DNA from 2 places in the Arthrobacter sp. FW306-06-A genome. Region 2 is predicted to be linked to the other one. Evidence: predicted binding sites of a transcription regulator. Region 2 holds the regulator's gene; the other holds the start of a gene.
What was found. The regulator HrcA, encoded in region 2, represses chaperone genes, less so after heat shock. The targets are predictions, from matches to a motif close to TTNGCACTCGNNNNNNNCGAGTGCNAA.

Region 1 (8,694 bases), 770 kb from region 2:
TTGGCGTAGCGCGCCTTGTCCGTCACCGGCTGCAGCTGCGGCGGGCTGAAGGGGTGGCTGCCGGCGCAGAACAGCTCCACACCCATGGGATCGGTGATCTCGCGGACGGCGGCGACGGACCGGCTGAGGTCCTCCTTGGCCTCGGCGGCTGTCTCGCAGATGCCCGTGACCAGTTCCACCGTGTTCAGCAGCAGTTCCTGCTTGATGTGCGGGTGTTCGTCGTCTTCGTTGAGTTCCGGGTGGCGGGAAGCCACGCCGCGGAGCACCTGGTTGGCTACGGACGCGAGCTCGCCCGTCTTTCCGTCCACCAGTGCAAGCTCCCACTCAACACCGAGCGTTGACTGCCTCGATGACGCGAAGTCGATCTTCACACGTTTCCTTACTCTCCGGTTTGCCGCTGGCTGATGCCGCTCACAGACTGCTGCCGGGAGGCGAACGGGTGGTTCAAGTCTAGTGCAGGGGTAGCATCGTATTGATGGCCCCGTTCCTGCTGCGTCACAGTCCCGCCAAATCCTTCCCCCTCCTCCTGGCCCTGTCCGCCCTGGCCCTGGCCTCCTGTTCTCCCTCCCCAAGTGTGGCCCCGCCGTCGTCCTCCGCGCCGCCCACCGTCCCGTCCCCTTCGGCATCGGCAAGTACGACGCCGGCACCTCCTTCGGCTTCTCCGTCACCGGACCCGGGTTCCCGGCCTTTGGGGTGGGGACCGGAGCAGCGGGACCAGGACGCGGCAGTGGCCGCTGTGGCGGCGATGTCGCCTGAACAGAAGGCCGGGCAGGTCCTGCTCCCGTTCTTCAAGGGCAACCAGGTGGAGGCCCATGCCGCGCTCATCCAGCGCCTGCATCTTGCGGGTTCCATCATCATGGGGGACAACGTGCCCCTTGACGGGCAAGGCAACGTCGACGTGGCCGCCATGGGAGCCGTGAACCAGCGGCTGCTGCAGGCTGTTGCGGCCGACGGCCGGCGCTGGCCCGGGATCATCGGCGTGGACCAGGAAGGCGGTGCGGTGGCACGCCTCGGGGCCCCCCTCACCGAGTGGCCCACGCCCATGAGCTACGGCGCCGCCGGAAACCCGGACCTGACGCGCAAAGCCGGCAAAGGCCTCGCGGGTGAGCTGGCGCCGCTGGGCTTCGACCTGGACTTCGCCCCGGACACTGACGTGACCATCGGGCCCAGCGACCCCACCATCGGGTCCCGGTCCATGTCCGCCGATCCGGTGGCAGCGGCAACCCATGGGGTGGCCTTTTCGCAGGGCATGCTGGACGCCGGGGTGCTTCCCAGCGTCAAGCACTTTCCGGGGCACGGATCCGTGACTGCAGACTCGCACCTGAGCCTCCCCGTCCAGCCGGCCGGCATCGATGCGCTCAGGGCCCGGGACTGGAAGCCGTTCCAGGCCGCCGTCGCCGCGGGCCTTCCGATCGTCATGACCGGGCACATCGCCGTGCCTGCGCTGGAACCCGGCGTGCCGTCGTCGCTTTCTGCCCCAAGTTACGCAGCATTGAGGGGGCTGGGCTTCAAGGGTGTGGCCGTCACTGACGCGCTGAACATGGGTGCGGTGGACAACCAGTACCCGGCCGGCGCTGCCGCGGTGAAGGCGCTCACCGCCGGTGCCGACCTGCTGCTGATGCCTGCCGACGTGGCACAGGCCCATGCCGCGATCGTCCAGGCGCTGGCCGCAGGCACGCTTCCCGCCGCCCGGCTGGATGAGGCAGCGCAGCGGGTGGCCAGCATGATGATCTGGCATGCCCGGACCACGCCTGCTCCCGGAACGCCGGGTGCCGGTGCTCCGGCCGGAAGCGCTGCTCCCTTGTCTGCCCAGGTGTCCGCGTCCGCAGTCACGGTGGTGTCCGGCCCCTGCGCCGGACCATTGGTGCCCGGCTCGGTGCGCGTGGCCGGCGGCGGACCGGGGGACCGGGAGCGGTTCGAGGCCGCCGCTGCCCGGGCCGGACTCGAAGTCGGGGCGGGACCCCTGGTCAACCTGATCGGCTTTGGCGGGAAACCGGCCGGCGGTGACATCGCCGTGGCCCTGGATGCCCCCTGGCCGCTGCAGGGCTCCAGCGCGCCGGTGAAGCTGGCACTCTATGGCCGTACCGACGCCGCTTTCGACGCACTGGCCGCCGTGCTGGCCGGAAAGGCGCCCGCCCCCGGGAAGCTGCCCGCCGCCGTCGGGCCCTTTCCTGCGGGAACCGGCTGCCCCTGACCGGAACACCACCCAGCGGGTGAACGCGGGTTTAATGGTCTGGTGCCCATTCTGAATAAAGACATGACCCTCTGCATCTCGCTCTCGGCCCGGCCCAGCAACAACGGGACCCGGTTCCACAACCACCTGTACGGACAATTGGACCTGAACTGGATCTACAAGGCGTTCGCGCCTACCAACCTGGAGCAGGCCATCGCGGGCGTCCGCGGGCTGGGCATCCGCGGCTGCGCCATCTCCATGCCATACAAGGAAGACGTCATCGCGCTCGTGGACGAGATGGATCCCTCTGCCAAGGCCATCGACTCCGTGAACACCATCGTGAACACGGACGGGCACCTCAAGGCGTACAACACCGACTACACGGCAATTGAGCAGCTGCTGGCCACCAATGCGGTGCCCACCAACTATTCCGTGCTGGTCCAGGGCGCGGGGGGCATGGCCAAGGCCACGGTCGCTGCCTTACGGGACGCCGGCTTCAAGGACGTCACCGTCATCGCCCGGAACGAGGGCGCCGGGCGTGCGCTCGCTGACCAGTACGGCTTCCAGTGGCGGGCAGCGCTCGACGGCGGGACGGCCGACCTGATCATCAACGTCACCCCCATCGGCATGGCGGGAGGGGCGGAAGCGGACAGCCTGGCTTTTCCTGCCGAAGCCATCGAGGCCGCCCGCGTGGTGTTCGACGTGGTGGCGCTGCCTGCCGAAACGCCGCTGATCCGCGCTGCCAGGGCAGCCGGCAAGCCAGTCATTACCGGGTCGGAGGTGGCCACCATCCAGGCGCTGGAGCAGTTCGTCCTGTACACGGGGGTGCGGCCGACGGCAGAGCAGGTGCGGGCCGCCGAGGAGTTCATGCGCGCCCAGTAGCTGCGCGAGGGGCTCCCGGCCAGGCAGTCAGACGGGTTCCACCACGATGGCCACCCGGTCCTCGCCGATGCGGGTCAGGACCAGGGTGGCCGTTTTGCCGCCCTTTTTGGTGTTTTTCCCGCCCGGCAGCAGCTGCTTCCGCAGCTCTTCCGGGGTCACCGCGGTGCCGCGCTTCTTGATGTCCAGCACGGTGACGCCCTCCTGCTTCACCCAGGCCTTCAAGGCCTTGACGTTGTAAGGCATGACCTGCAGGACCTTGTAGGCCTTGGCAAACGGGGTGTCCAGGAGCTCCGGGGCGCAGATGTAGGCAATGTGCTCATCCACCAAATGCCCGCCGAGTTCCAGCGCCACGTCCGCCACCAAACCGGCGCGGATCACGGCACCGTCGGGCTCGTACAGATACCCCTCCACCGGTCCCACCGGCGCCGTCGGGCCTGCGCCGAAGTCCTCGCCGCTGGTCAGTTCGGCCGGCCCCTGGGAACCCAGGACCAGGGCAGCGCGGCGGACGCCGGGCCTGCGTACGGCGTTGAACCACAAGGTCACCTCGGTGACGTCCCCGCCCACCGACACCCACTGCGCCTCGCACCCGGCGGGCACGGATTCGTGCGGCATGCCCGGGCCCATCTTCACTCCCACGGCCTTCCCCCCGGCGGCCAGCGACTCCACGAAGGACAACGGCGGCGAGAACGCCTCGGGGTCCCAAATCCGTTTGGTGCCCGAGGTGGAGGTGACCCGGCGCGCCGGATCCAGCCAGACGCCGTCGATCCCTTCCAGCGGGACCGTCGCCGCGTCCGAGTGGACCACCGTGGCGTTGGGAAACGGGATGAGGTTCACCGTTGCGCATGCCGCGGTGGTTTCATCCATTTCCACCGCGGTGACGTTGATGTCCAGGGAGGCCAGGGCCAGTGAGTCGGCGCCGAGGCCGCAGCCCAGGTCCGCCACGTGGCCGATCCCGGCAGCCGCGAAACGCCGCGCATGGTGGGCGGCGACGTTCAGGCGCGTGGCCTGCTCCAGTCCAGCCTGGGTGAAGAGCATCTGGCGGGCAAACTCGCCGAACTTCGCCGCTGCCCGGGTGCGCAGCCGCGACTGCGTGAGCACGGCGGACACGAGCTCGGGGGAGTGCCCGGCCTTCCGGAGGGCCGAATTGAGCTCGAACGAATCCTCGTCCCGGTAGGGGCCCAGCGATGCCAGCAACTCCCAGCCTTCGGGGGTCAGCAGCGGTGCGATCTGGTCCTGTGCAATCTGGTCCTGGGGAGCGTGAGCCATGGGTTCCAGCCTAGTGGAGGAGCGCGTGGCCGGGATGCGGATACTGTTGAAACCATGGATGAGAGCGAAGCCCCAGGGGAGACCGCGGACCACGGGCCCAGGCACACCGGACCCGCCAGGTATGCCCGTCCCGTCCTGATCGCCGCTGCCGTGGTGGCCGTGGTCTGCATCGCCCTGCTGGTGATCATCTTCCTGCTGGACACCTTCAACGCCACCGTCTATTCCGTGGGCGGCAACGACATCCAGGACAACACCCAGGAGGCCAAGGACATCCGCGGGCTGTACGACGGCGCCCGGGCAGGAAGCATCGTCTTCCTCGTCATTGCGCTGCTCGCCGCAGCGGTGTCCGGGTGGGTCCTCTACCGCGGACGGAAGCAGGGCGGCGGCGATTCCGACGGCGGCGAGGACGTGGACTTTGACGACCTCGGCCGGTAGGTGGGCTGCGGCTGCCACCCCGCCGCCCGGCATCGTCCATCCAGCAAAGGCGTACGCCCATGACGAAACGTTGGCACTCACCTTGACCGAGTGCTAACTCATACATAGAGTCTTCATTAGCACTCTCCCTAGGCGGGTGCTAACACATGAAGAGCTGCCAGCCAGGCTGCTGCCGGCACCGCGACGACGGTTTGCCAGCTACGGCGGAAAGCTTTCCAGTCCACGAATTTGCTGACGAAAAGGAGAGGTCCGAGTGTCGGTCTCTATTAAGCCTCTTGAGGATCGTATTGTTGTCCGCCCGCTCGAAGCCGAGCAGACCACGGCTTCCGGCCTGGTCATCCCGGACTCCGCACAGGAGAAGCCGCAGGAAGGCGAAGTTGTCGCAGTAGGCCCCGGCCGCTTCGAAGACGGCAACCGCGTCCCCGTTGACGTAGCAGTTGGCGACGTCGTCATCTACTCCAAGTACGGCGGAACCGAAGTCAAGACCGGCGGCACCGAGTACCTTGTGCTCTCCGCCCGCGACGTCCTGGCGATCGTCGTAAAGTAACTCTTCCGGATCCCCGTGCCGCCGGCCATGCTCATGCTGGCCGGCAGTGCGGGGTTCTGTCTTTGAAAGGACAAAACCATGGCAAAGCAGCTTGCGTTTAATGACGCTGCCCGCCGGTCCCTTGAGGCCGGCATCGATAAGCTCGCGAACACCGTCAAGGTGACGCTCGGCCCCCGCGGCCGCAACGTCGTCCTGGACAAGAAGTGGGGCGCCCCCACCATCACGAACGACGGCGTCACCATCGCCCGCGAAGTGGAACTGGACGATCCCTACGAGAACCTTGGCGCCCAGCTGGCCAAGGAAGTAGCTACCAAGACCAACGACGTTGCCGGCGACGGCACCACCACCGCAACGGTCCTGGCCCAGGCCCTGGTCAAGGAAGGCCTGCGCAACGTTGCAGCCGGCGCTGCCCCCGGCCAGATCAAGCGCGGCATCGAAGTTGCGGTTGAAGCCGTGGCTGCCCGCCTGCTCGAGAACGCCCGCCCGGTTGAAGGCACCCAGGTGGCAAACGTTGCCGCCATCTCCGCCCAGAGCGACGAAATCGGCGAGCTCCTCGCCGAGGCCTTCGGCAAGGTGGGCAAGGATGGCGTCATCACCATCGAAGAGTCGTCCACCACCCAGACGGAACTGGTCCTCACCGAGGGCATGCAGTTCGACAAGGGTTACCTGTCCCCGTACTTCGTCACCGACGCGGAGCGCCAGGAAGCTGTCCTCGAGGACGCCCTCATCCTGATCAACCAGGGCAAGATCTCCTCCATCCAGGAATTCCTGCCGCTGCTCGAAAAGGCGCTGCAGGCCTCCAAGCCGCTGTTCATCATTGCCGAGGACGTTGAGGGCGAGGCCCTGTCCACGCTGATCGTCAACCGCATCCGCGGCACCCTGAACGTCGTTGCCGTCAAGGCTCCGGGCTTCGGTGACCGCCGCAAGGCCATGCTGCAGGACATCGCCACCCTCACCGGTGCGCAGGTTGTCTCCCCGGAACTGGGCCTGAGCCTGGACTCCGTTGGCCTGGAGGTGCTGGGTACCGCCCGCCGCATCACCGTCACCAAGGACAACACCACCATCGTGGACGGCGCCGGTTCGGCTGAGGACGTGTCAGCACGCGTAGCCCAGCTGCGCGCAGAGCTGACCCGCACCGACTCCGACTGGGACCGCGAAAAGCTCCAGGAGCGCCTGGCCAAGCTGGCCGGCGGCATCGGCGTCATCAAGGTCGGTGCTGCCACCGAGGTTGAGCTGAAGGAAAAGAAGCACCGCATCGAGGACGCGGTGTCCTCCACCCGCGCTGCCCTCGAAGAAGGCATCGTGGCAGGCGGCGGTTCCGCCCTGGTCCACGCCCTCAAGGCACTGGATGAGGACGCTTCGGTCAAGGCCCTCGAAGGCGACGCCGCAGCAGCTGTCGGCATCGTCCGCCGGGCACTGGTTCAGCCGCTGCGCTGGATCGCCCAGAACGCCGGCTTCGACGGCTACGTGGTGGCCGCCAAGGTTGCCGACGCCGAGGTCAACAACGGCTTCAACGCCAAGTCCGGCGAGTACGAGGACCTGATCGGCGCGGGCGTCATCGACCCAGTCAAGGTCACGCGTGCAGCCCTCCGCAACGCGGCCTCCATCGCCGCCCTGGTTCTCACCACCGAGACCCTGGTCGTGGAGAAGCCGGCCGAAGAGGACGAGCACGCAGGCCACAGCCACTAGCGGCTGCACCCTCGCGGCTTTCCGCTCGAAATAGGCTGGTCCGGCATCTGCCGGACCAGCCTTTTTCATGTCCCCTGCAGGAGGCTTAACCAGCCGCCATGTCCTGCGTCTCTACGCCGCCTACAGGCTCGTAGACCAAAGACACAGCGCCTTTGGGGAAGCTGCGCGCCGGCTCGGCCAGGCTGAAAGTGGTGGGTACGCTGCCGTCGTCGAAGAGGCGCTTGCCTTGTCCGAGCGCGACGGGATAAAGCCACAGGTGAAGACGGTCCAGCACGCCTGCCGACAGGAGGGACCGGATGAGGAACCCGCTGCCGAACATGTGCACCTGCCCGTAGTCCCCCCGGAGGCTGCCGGCCGCGGCGGCATCCGGCAGCACTGTGGTCCCTGCCCAGCTGGGATCGTGCAGGGAGCCGGACACGACGAACTTGGGCACCCGGTTAAGTGCGTCCGCGATGTCGCCGGACTGGTGGGGCCAGTACGACGAAAAGATGTCATAGGTTGCCCGCCCCAGGAGCAAGGCGTCCATGCGTCCGATCTCGGCAGCGATGGCGGCGCCCGCTTCGTCGTCGGACACCGGCGCCTGCCAGCCGCCGAATTCGAAGCCGCCTTCGCTGTCTTCCTCGCGGCCGCCGGGCGCCTGGTATACGCCATCGAGGGTGATGAACAGGTTCGCGACAATGATCCCCACGCGCCCATTGTGGAGCAGCGCCGGGAGGCTGTCCAGAGCCGTGGCAGGATGGTCCCATGTTGCTCCTTGAGCTTGTGGAAACCAGCGCGTCCGTTGCGTCGACCCGCTCCCGGCTGGCGAAGGTGGACGCCTTGGCCGGCCTGCTGCGCCGCCTTGAGCCAGTGGAGATCCCGACGGCGGTGGGCCTGCTCAGTGCCAAACCGCGCCAGGGCCGCGTGGGCGTGGGATGGAGTGCGGTGGCAGCGGCGCAGGAGGACCCGGCCGACGAGCCGAGCCTGACGGTGGCCGACTTTGATGCGGCGCTGGACGGACTGCTGGCTGCGGCGGGTACGGGGTCGGCGGCGGGGCGGACAGCAATCCTGCGGAAACTGTTGTCGGCGGCCACCGGGCCGGAACAGTCGTTCATCACCGGAGTCCTGCTCGGCGAGCTGCGCACCGGTGCGCTGGAAGGAGTCCTGACTGATGCCGTGGCCCGCGCTGCCGGGAAGCCCGTGGAAGCCGTCCGGCGTGCCGCCATGCTCTCCGGAGACCTCGGCGAAACAGCCCTCCTGGCCATCACCGGCACCCAGGCCGAGCTTGACGCCGTCGGACTGGTGGTGGGCCGCCCCGTGCTGCCCATGCTCGCTTCCACCGCAGCCAGTCCCAGTGCAGCACTGGAAACCACGGGGGAGGCCTCCGTGGAATACAAGCTCGACGGCGCGCGCATCCAGGTCCACCGCGCGGACGACCGCGTCAGCATTTACACCCGCAACCTGGCCGACGTCACCCACCGGCTGCCCGAAGTGGTGGAAGTGGTCCGTGGCCTGCCGCTGCGGCACGTAATCCTGGACGGCGAGACCCTGGCCCTCGATGAGGAAGGCGGCCCGCGGCCCTTCCAGGAAACCATGGCACGGTTTGGCGCGGATGCAGTGCGCGAAACCCTCCTGCATCCCTGGTTCTTCGATGTGCTGCACATCGATGGGAGGGACCTGCTGGACGAGCCGTTGGCCGACCGCATCGAGGTGCTTGAGCGCA
Region 2 (8,694 bases):
CTTCGATAAAGCGCAGCGCCTCGTCGTGGCTGCCAAGTGACTGAACCATCTGGTCGGTGTTCTCAAAGAGGACAACTTCGGTCCGGGTGCCGGGCATTGAGTGCGGAAATTCCCCCGGACTGCCTTCGCCCGTGTTGAGCCGGCGCTTACCATTTGCTGATTCAGTCATGGTGTTGGCCCGCAGGCCCGTGGTCCCCTCGAAGATCGACATCACTTGTTTTGCGTTTGGCTGATGCCGGTGCCCGTCGCGCGGTGCTCCCTGCCCAGCGATCCCTTTATCTTACGCCAGCACGGGTATGGAGCGGATATCCGCCCGAATGGGAGCTGCCGCGCCACCCGTGAAAGGTTCCCGAGCAGGGCGCTTAGATATCAACTTCATATCGGCCATATATCGTTCCAGTTGCAGTTCCCCGGAAGGACGCACAGAGCGGCTGACCGTGCGCACCGCTGTGCAATGCTGGAAATCCAGCATCTGCTGGGACGTCAGGCCGCCAGGGGGATCGGCCCGCCACGCCAGGAAAGGACAAGGGCAGGACAGTGCCGGAAACCTCTGTGCCCAAAAGGGCAGGACGACCCAAGGGCCGCCTGTGCCCGGCCGTCCTTGCAGGAATTTTGGTGCTTGTTCCGGCCCTGGCAGGCTGCACGGCCGAGGGCGGGCCTTCACCTACAGGCACCAGCGCATCGGTCCCCGCCTCCGGGGGCACTATGCCGGACGGCCCGGCCACAAGCGCCCCGCTGGAAACCACGCAGTCCTCCAACAAGGCCCCGGTGTACTGGATTGGCCGCAGCGGGGGGAACATCTTCCTTTACCGCGAATTCCGGGACGTCCCGGAGCAGGACAACCCGGTGACCCGGGCACTGCGCGCCATGATGTCGGAAAAGCCCCTGGACCCTGATTTCTTCACGCCCTGGCAGAACCCGGACAAGCTGGCCACGTCCATTTCCGGTAAGGATGTCATCACCGTCGACGTCTCGGCCGACGCCTTTAACAGCAACCTCGATGCAGACATGGCGGCACGGGCCATCCAGCAGTTGATTTACACGGCCACCGCGGCGGCCGCCAGTTCGGGCCTGATCGACACCGGCCAGCAAGTCCGGGTCCGGATCCTCGTGGACGGCCACACGGACTACGTGGCGTTCGGAAAGATCCAGCTGGGCGCGCTCATGACGCGCGCGGCAGGCCTGGTGGCGCCGGTATGGATTATCGACCCCCAGGAAAACGCCGAGGTGCCGGGCGGCAGCGTAAAAGTCACAGGGCGCAGCACGTCACCTGGCGCGAAGCTCCACTGGCAGCTCCTTCGGGCCGGGGACGGGGGCAGCAAAGCGCCCTTCCTGAACGGGGAGACCACGGCCGGCACGGAGCAGGGACAGGCGGGCGTCTTCACGCTGGCCCTGAACCTGCCGCCAGGCGACTACGAACTCCGGGTGGCGCAGGCCGGCTCCGGCGGGGAGCCGGACAAGAACGAGGACACCAGGACCTTCAAAGTCCGGTAGTGGTCCACCGGCCAAGAATGTCGCTGGCAAGCACGACGGCGGCCGGCCCGGCTGTGGAGGACCGCAGGACATGGTGCCCCAACAGGGCTGTCACAGCCCCTTTGTCGCAGAGTTTCGTTACTTCCCGCGGGCTGATGCCGCCCTCCGGGCCGACGATCAGCAGGATTTCACGGGAGCCGGTGCCTGCACTCCCCTGCCACGCTTCAAGGACGGTACGCAGCGGCCGTACGGCGTCTTCATGCAGGATGACCGCCAGGTCCGCCGCGTTCACCGCGGTGGCAAGCCCTGTGGTGTCGACGGCGGCGCGCACTTCCGGGATCCAGGCACGCCGTGCCTGCTTGGCGGCCGCCGCCACGGTTGACTCCCACTTGGCGTGAGCCCGCGCTGCACGGTCGCCCTTCCAGCGGACGATGGACCGTTCGGACTGCCAGGGAACCACCGCGTCGACGCCCAGTTCGGTGGCCGTCTCAATGGCCAGTTCGTCGCGATCGCCCTTGGCCAGGGCCTGGACCAGCACCAGCCGCACGTCCGGCCTGTCTTCCACCGCCAGGCTGCCGCACTCCACCTCGAGGCCCGAGGGTGCAGCCGAGACGACTCTTCCGGTCATGCGGGTGCCGGCGCCGTCGACAATGTCCACGGCCTCGCCCGGCGCCAGCCGCTTTACGGTGACGGCATGGCGCGCCTCCGCCCCTTCGAGGACAAAGATGCGGCCCGGCGTCATGGCGTCCAGCGAACCGGTGGAGGTGAAAAAGACCGGGTTGCTCACCGCTACAGGTTCCCGAACCGGTCCCGGAGCTTGGCGAACATGCCGCCGCTGGCAGCCAACTTGCCTTCGGTGATCTGCTCGCCGCGGAGCTTGGCAAGCTGGCGCAGCAGGTCCTCCTGCGCGGAGTCGAGCTTCGCGGGGGTGTCCACCTGCAGATGGACCTTCAGGTCGCCGCGGCCATAGCCCCTCAGGTGCGTGACGCCCAAGCCGCGCAGGGTGATGATTTCGCCGGACTGGGTGCCGGGCTTGACATCGATCTCCTGGGTACCGTCGAAGGTTTCCAGGCTGACGTCCGTGCCCAGGGCCGCAGCGGTCATGGGGATGTGCAGGGTGGCGTGCAGGTCATCGCCTTCGCGCACGTACGTGGGGTCGTTGTTGACGCGGATCTCCACGTAGAGGTCGCCGGCGGGCCCACCTGCCGGGCCGGCTTCGCCCTGCCCGGAAAGCTGGATGCGGGTGCCGGTGGCGACGCCGGCAGGAACCTTGATGGTCAGTGACCGGCGGCTGCGGATGCGGCCCTGGCCGCTGCATTCATTGCAGGGGTCCTTGATGACCGTACCGAAACCTTCGCAGGTGCCGCAGGGAGCTGCCGTCATGACCTGGCCAAGGATGGACCGGACGGCCCGCTGGACCTGGCCGCTGCCGCCGCAGATGTCACAGCGCTCCGGGTGGGTGCCCGGGCGGCAGCAGGATCCATCACAGGTGGGGCAGACCACTGCGGTGTCCACCTCGAGTTTCTTGTTGACTCCGAAGACGGCGTCGCGGAGGTCGATCCGGACACTGATGAGTGCGTCCTGGCCGCGGCGGACCCGGGACGCCGGGCCAGACGTGCCGCCCGCGCCAAAGAAGGTGTCGAAGATGTCCTGGAACGCGAACCCCTGGCCTGCGTAACCGGCGCCGCCGAAACCGTTGTCCGTGCCGTTTTCGTTGCCGGTGGTGTCGTAGATCCTGCGCTTCTGGGGGTCGGAAAGGACCTCGTAGGCGTGCGTTACCGCCTTGAAGCGCTCGGCAGCGTCGGCACCTGGGTTAACGTCCGGGTGAAGGGTGCGGGCCAGCTTGCGGTAGGCCTTTTTGATCTCTTCGCCCGTAGCTTCGGGTGAGACTCCAAGGACGTCATAGTGGCTGCTCAAAATTCGTGTCTCTTCCTTGTTGTACTGCGTTCAGTCGGGCGCCAGGACTCTTGTCCACAGCCGAAGCGGGCTCCGGCGGCCAGGAGTCAGGGCCCCAAAATCCTGGAAAGGTAGCGGGCTACGGCCCTGACGGCGGCCATGGTGGTGGGATAGTCCATTCGGGTGGGTCCGAGGATTCCCACCTTGGCTGCACTGTCCGGACCATAGCCGGTGGCCACCACGGAGGCCTCGGCAAGGCCGTCATAGGGGTTCTCCCTTCCGATGCTGACGGCCACGCCGCGGTGGTCCTGGGCCATTTCGCTCAACAGCCGCAGCATCACCACCTGTTCCTCGAGCGCCTCCAGCACCGGACCAATACTCAGGGGGAAATCAACGTTCGACCTGGCCAGGTTGGCGGTGCCGGCCATGACCATGCGGTCTTCCCTGCTGTTCTGGGCCAGCGCCTCCAGGCCGAGGGCAAGCGCGTGGGCTGCCTGGCGCTGCGGCTGGGGCGCAGCGGCCACGACGGCGGGAAGTGCCTGGGCGAGGTGGCTCAGCCGGGTTCCCCCCAGGGCGGCAAGGAAACGGGTGCGCAGCTCCGCCAGCGCTTCGTCTCCGAGGTCCTGCCCGACGTCGATGACGCGCTGCTCTACCTTGCCGCTGTTCGCGATGAGGACCACGAGGACCTTCCGAGGTGCCAGCAGCACGAATTCGATGTGGCGGACAAGTGCCCTGCTCAGGTGCGGGTACTGGACCACGGCTACCTGGTTGGTCAGTTGTGACAGCAGCCGGACGGTGCGGTCCAGCACGTCGTCGAGGTCGTCCGCGCCCTCCAGGAGGGTTTGGATGGCTCGGCGTTCGGGAGCCGACAGGGGCTTGACGGCGGAGATCTGGTCGACAAAAAGCCGGTAGCCCTTGTCCGTGGGGATCCGGCCGGCGCTGGTATGGGGGGCTGTGATCAGCCCCTCGTCCTCCAGCGCGGCCATGTCATTGCGGATGGTGGCGCTGGAAACGCCAAGATGATGCCGCTCCACCAGGGCTTTGGACCCAACCGGCTCGCGGGAGTGGACGTAATCCTCCACGATGGCCCGCAGTACTTCCAGTTTGCGTGGCTCGCTCACTCTCCACCTCCATCCATGGTCCGGGGCACCCGCCCCGCCCGGTGCCGCCCAAGGGTTAGCACTCGACATGCCTAAGTGCTAACAGTCTATTATGCCTCGGCCCGTTGTTAGCATTGGTACCGCTCCGGGCGAAATTCCCGGGTTGAGGAGCTAGCGCTAGGCGGATTGATTCCATGGATTACCAGAACTGGGGCCCCCGGGGCATTTCCGCTCCCAAGCGGGTGGAGCTGCCGGAGGTCCCTGTGGAGCGGGGCATGGTTCTTGAGGAAGTACAGTCCGGCTGGGTGGGCGCTGTCACCCGCGTGGAGAAGTCCGGCGGAATGCACGTCGTGGCATTGGAGGACCGCCGCGGAAAGTCCCGGTCCTTCAAGCTCGGATTCGGTTTCCTCCTCGAGGGCCAGCCCATCCGATTGATGCCGCCCGCGCCCAAGGCCGCCGCCGGTCCTCCCGCCGGCCGGACCGCCTCCGGTTCAGTGCGCGTCTCAGGCCAACGCGCCCAGGTCGCAAAGGCAAGCCGGATCTGGGTGGAAGGCAAGCACGACGCCGAACTGGTGGAAAAGGTCTGGGGAGACGACCTGCGCGTGGAGGGCATCGTCGTCGAGCCCCTCCACGGCATCGACGACCTGGCCGCAGCCGTGGCGGACTTCAGGCCGGGCCCTGGCCGCCGCCTCGGCGTACTGGTGGACCACCTGGTTCCCGATTCCAAGGAATCCCGGATCGCCGACGCCGTCATGGCGTCCCCCGGCGCGGCCGGCAACGTCCTGATCGTCGGCCACCCGTACGTGGACGTCTGGCAGGCAATCCGGCCTTCAGTCCTGGGCATCGAAAAATGGCCCGCCATCCCACGCGGGCAGGACTGGAAGACCGGGATCCTCAAAGCGTTCGGCTGGCCCCACAGCACGAAGGAAGACATCGGCCTCGGATGGCAGAAATTACTGGGCGCCGTACGCACATACGCGGACCTCGAAGCGTCCCTGCTGGGCCGGGTTGAGGAAGTCATCGATTTCCTTACCGTGCCCTGAGCGGCGGGCGCCGGCCCTAAAGCCAGTATTCTTGGTAGTAGTCAGCACTAACTTGCACCTCAGAAGGACACAGACTGTGGCAGAAAACGCACGTGATCACAGGGACGGCCAGGGCCGCTCCGAGTACCATGGCGTACCCGCCAACGCCCTGCCGCTTACGGCCAGCGAGGACCGCCAGTGGGCCACGCTGGCGCACTTCGGCGGGATCCTGGGGTGCATCCCCTCGCTGCTGATCTACCTGATCTTCCGCGACCGCGGGCCGTTCACCGCGCAGGAATCCAAGGAAGCGCTGAACTTCAGCCTGCCGCCCACCATCGCCGCGGTGCTGGCCAACATCCTGGTCTTCATCCCCTATGTGGGAAACATCTTCGCGGTCATCGCCACACTGATCTGGGTGGCCCTCACCTGCTTCTCCGTAGCCGCAGGTATCCACGTCAACCGTGGCCAGCCGCACCGCTACCAGTACAACCTGCGCTGGATCAAGTAGTCCCCGCCCGTTCCCTAGCCTCGCAAGCTCGGGCCGGGGCCCTACGGGCGTGGGCCCACCCAGCGGCTCCCTGCCCTCGCAAGCTGTGGGGCGCACCCAGCGGCTTCCTGAGATTAGTCGGGGAGGATGCGGCGGACCACTGCGTCTGCCAGCAGCCTGCCCTTGAGGGTCAGCACCAGGCGTCCGCGGAAAGCAGCAGCAGGCTCCACCAGGCCGCCCGCGATCAGCCCGGCCACCTCGTGCCGCCCGGCGGCGCTGAGCGTTGACACCTCAAGTCCTGACTGCAGGCGCGCCTCGAGCATCACCTTTTCCAGGTGCCTGGTTTCCGGATCCAGGGTCTCCCTGCCGGCAGCCGGCGACAGCCCCTGCGACAGCCGGTTGGCATAGGCGGACGGGTGCTTGACGTTCCACCAGCGGACCCCGCCCATGTGGGAGTGGGCGCCCGGCCCGATCCCCCACCAGTCGTCGCCCCGCCAGTATGCGAGGTTGTGCCGGCACGCCTGCTCCGGAGTGCGCGCCCAATTGCTGACCTCATACCAGCCAAGCCCTGCTTCGGTGATCAGCTGGTCGGCGAGCTCGTACTTGTCGGCGTGGTCGTCGTCGTCAATTCCCGGGACCTCACCGCGCCGCATCTGGGCTGCCAGCTTGGTACCCTCCTCGACGATCAGCGCGTAGGCGCTGATGTGGTCCGGCTGGTACGACAGGGCGGTCTCCAGTGAGTGCCGCCAGTCGGCCAGCGACTCCCCCGGCGTGCCGTAAATCAGGTCCAGGCTGACAGCCAGGCCGGCTTCCCTTGCCCACTGCACCACCTGCGGAACCCGGCTCGGCGTGTGGGTGCGGTCAAGGACCTTGAGGACGTGCGGAACGGCGGACTGCATGCCAAAGGACACGCGGGTGAAGCCGGCTTCCTTGAGGACGGCCAGGGATTCAGGGGTGACGGAGTCCGGGTTGGCTTCCGTGGTGACCTCGGCGCCGTCCTCGATGCCCCAGTGGTCGATGGCAGCGCGCAGGATCGCCGCAAGGTCGTCAGCGGGAAGCAGCGTGGGCGTGCCGCCGCCGAAAAAGACCGTGCTGAGCTTCCGCTCCGGCATGCCCGAGCCCGCCAGCACCTTGGCCGCCAAGGCCACTTCCGACACTGCCGTTTGGGCATATGCATCCTGGGATGCGCCGCCGCCGAGCTCGGTGGCGGTGTAGGTGTTGAAGTCGCAGTATCCGCAGCGCACGGCGCAAAAGGGAATGTGGACGTACAGGCCGAAAGCCCGGCCCGCCGCACCGTCCGCTGCCTGTGCAGGCAGCAGACCGTCCGACGGCGCCGGGTCGCCAAGGGGAAGGACGCTGGGCATCAGCGCGTCCCCCGCTGCGCAGTGGTCACTTCTTCTTTGCCTTGTCCTTCGATTCGTCCGTTGTGAGGGCGGCGATGAAGGCCTCCTGCGGCACTTCCACCGTGCCCACCATCTTCATGCGCTTCTTGCCTTCTTTTTGCTTTTCCAGCAGCTTGCGCTTACGTGAGATGTCACCGCCGTAGCATTTCGCCAGTACGTCCTTGCGGATGGCCCGGATGCTTTCACGGGCGATGATCCTGGAACCGATGGCCGCCTGGATGGGCACCTCGAACTGCTGCCGAGGGATGAGTTCGCGGAGCTTGCCGGTCATCATCACGCCGTAGGCGTATGCCTTGTCCCGGTGGGTAATGGCACTGAACGCGTCCACCTGCTCACCCTGGAGCATGATGTCCACCTTGACCAGGTCGGCAACCTGCTCGCCGTCGGCTTTCCAGTCCAGGGAGCCGTAGCCGCGGGTCTTCGACTTCAGGATGTCAAAGAAGTCGAAGACGATTTCCGCCAGCGGCAGGCGGTAGCGGATTTCCACCCGGTCCTCGGAGAGGTAGTCCATGCCGCCCATGACGCCGCGGCGTGACTGACACAGTTCCATGATGGCGCCGACGAATTCGTTGGGGGCCAGGATGGTGGCGGAGACCATGGGTTCGCGTACTTCCGCGATCTTGCCGGTGGGGTACTCGCTGGGGTTGGTCACGCGGACCACCTTCTTGTCCTCCAGGGTCACCTCGTATTCCACGTTAGGCGCAGTGGAGATGAGGTCGAGGTTGTATTCGCGCTCCAGGCGTTCGCGGGTGATCTCGAGGTGCAGGAGACCCAGGAAGCCCACCCGGAAACCGAAGCCCAGCGCAGCCGAGGTCTCCGGTTCGTACACCAGCGCCGCGTCGTTGAGCATGAGCTTTTCGAGGGCGTCACGGAGTACCGGGTAGTCGGCGCCGTCCAGCGGGTACAGGCCGGAGAACACCATGGGCTTGGCATCGGCGTAGCCGGGCAGCGACTGGGCTGCCGGCTTGGCCAGGTTGGTGACAGTGTCGCCCACCTTGGACTGCCGGACGTCCTTCACGCCGGTGATCAGGTAGCCCACTTCACCGACGCCCAGGCCCTTGGAAGGTGTGGGCTCGGGTGAGCTGACGCCGATTTCCAGGAGCTCGTGCGAGGCCCTGGTGGACATCATCTGGATGCGTTCCCGCGGGTGGAGCATGCCGTCCACCACGCGAACGTAGGTCACCACGCCGCGGTAGGTGTCGTAGACAGAGTCGAAGATCATGGCACGGGCCGGACCATCGGGGTCACCCTCCGGCGCCGGAAGGTCCCTGACAATCTTGTCCAGGAGGGCTTCCACGCCCACACCGGTCTTG

Region 1: the regulator HrcA is predicted to act here: its motif matches at 4,827-4,853, upstream of groES (co-chaperone GroES).

The regions. Positions count from the first base shown of each region.
Region 1 covers NZ_CP084552.1:3,153,107-3,161,800, reverse strand. The annotation lists gene LFT49_RS14690 (glutamate--cysteine ligase) at 1-371, opposite strand, end outside; gene LFT49_RS14685 (glycoside hydrolase family 3 protein) at 746-2,194, shown strand; gene LFT49_RS14680 (shikimate 5-dehydrogenase) at 2,258-3,055, shown strand; gene LFT49_RS14675 (class I SAM-dependent methyltransferase) at 3,083-4,321, opposite strand; gene LFT49_RS14670 (hypothetical protein) at 4,376-4,756, shown strand; gene groES (co-chaperone GroES) at 5,010-5,303, shown strand; gene groL (chaperonin GroEL) at 5,382-6,992, shown strand; gene LFT49_RS14655 (dihydrofolate reductase family protein) at 7,078-7,680, opposite strand; gene LFT49_RS14650 (ATP-dependent DNA ligase) at 7,737-8,694, shown strand, end outside.
Region 2 covers NZ_CP084552.1:2,380,383-2,389,076, forward strand. The annotation lists gene LFT49_RS10940 (PhoH family protein) at 1-169, opposite strand, end outside; gene LFT49_RS10945 (GerMN domain-containing protein) at 538-1,494, shown strand; gene LFT49_RS10950 (16S rRNA (uracil(1498)-N(3))-methyltransferase) at 1,481-2,260, opposite strand; gene dnaJ (molecular chaperone DnaJ) at 2,263-3,390, opposite strand; gene hrcA (heat-inducible transcriptional repressor HrcA) at 3,477-4,490, opposite strand; gene LFT49_RS10965 (DUF3097 domain-containing protein) at 4,664-5,512, shown strand; gene LFT49_RS10970 (DUF4870 domain-containing protein) at 5,589-5,999, shown strand; gene hemW (radical SAM family heme chaperone HemW) at 6,113-7,342, opposite strand; gene lepA (translation elongation factor 4) at 7,368-8,694, opposite strand, start outside.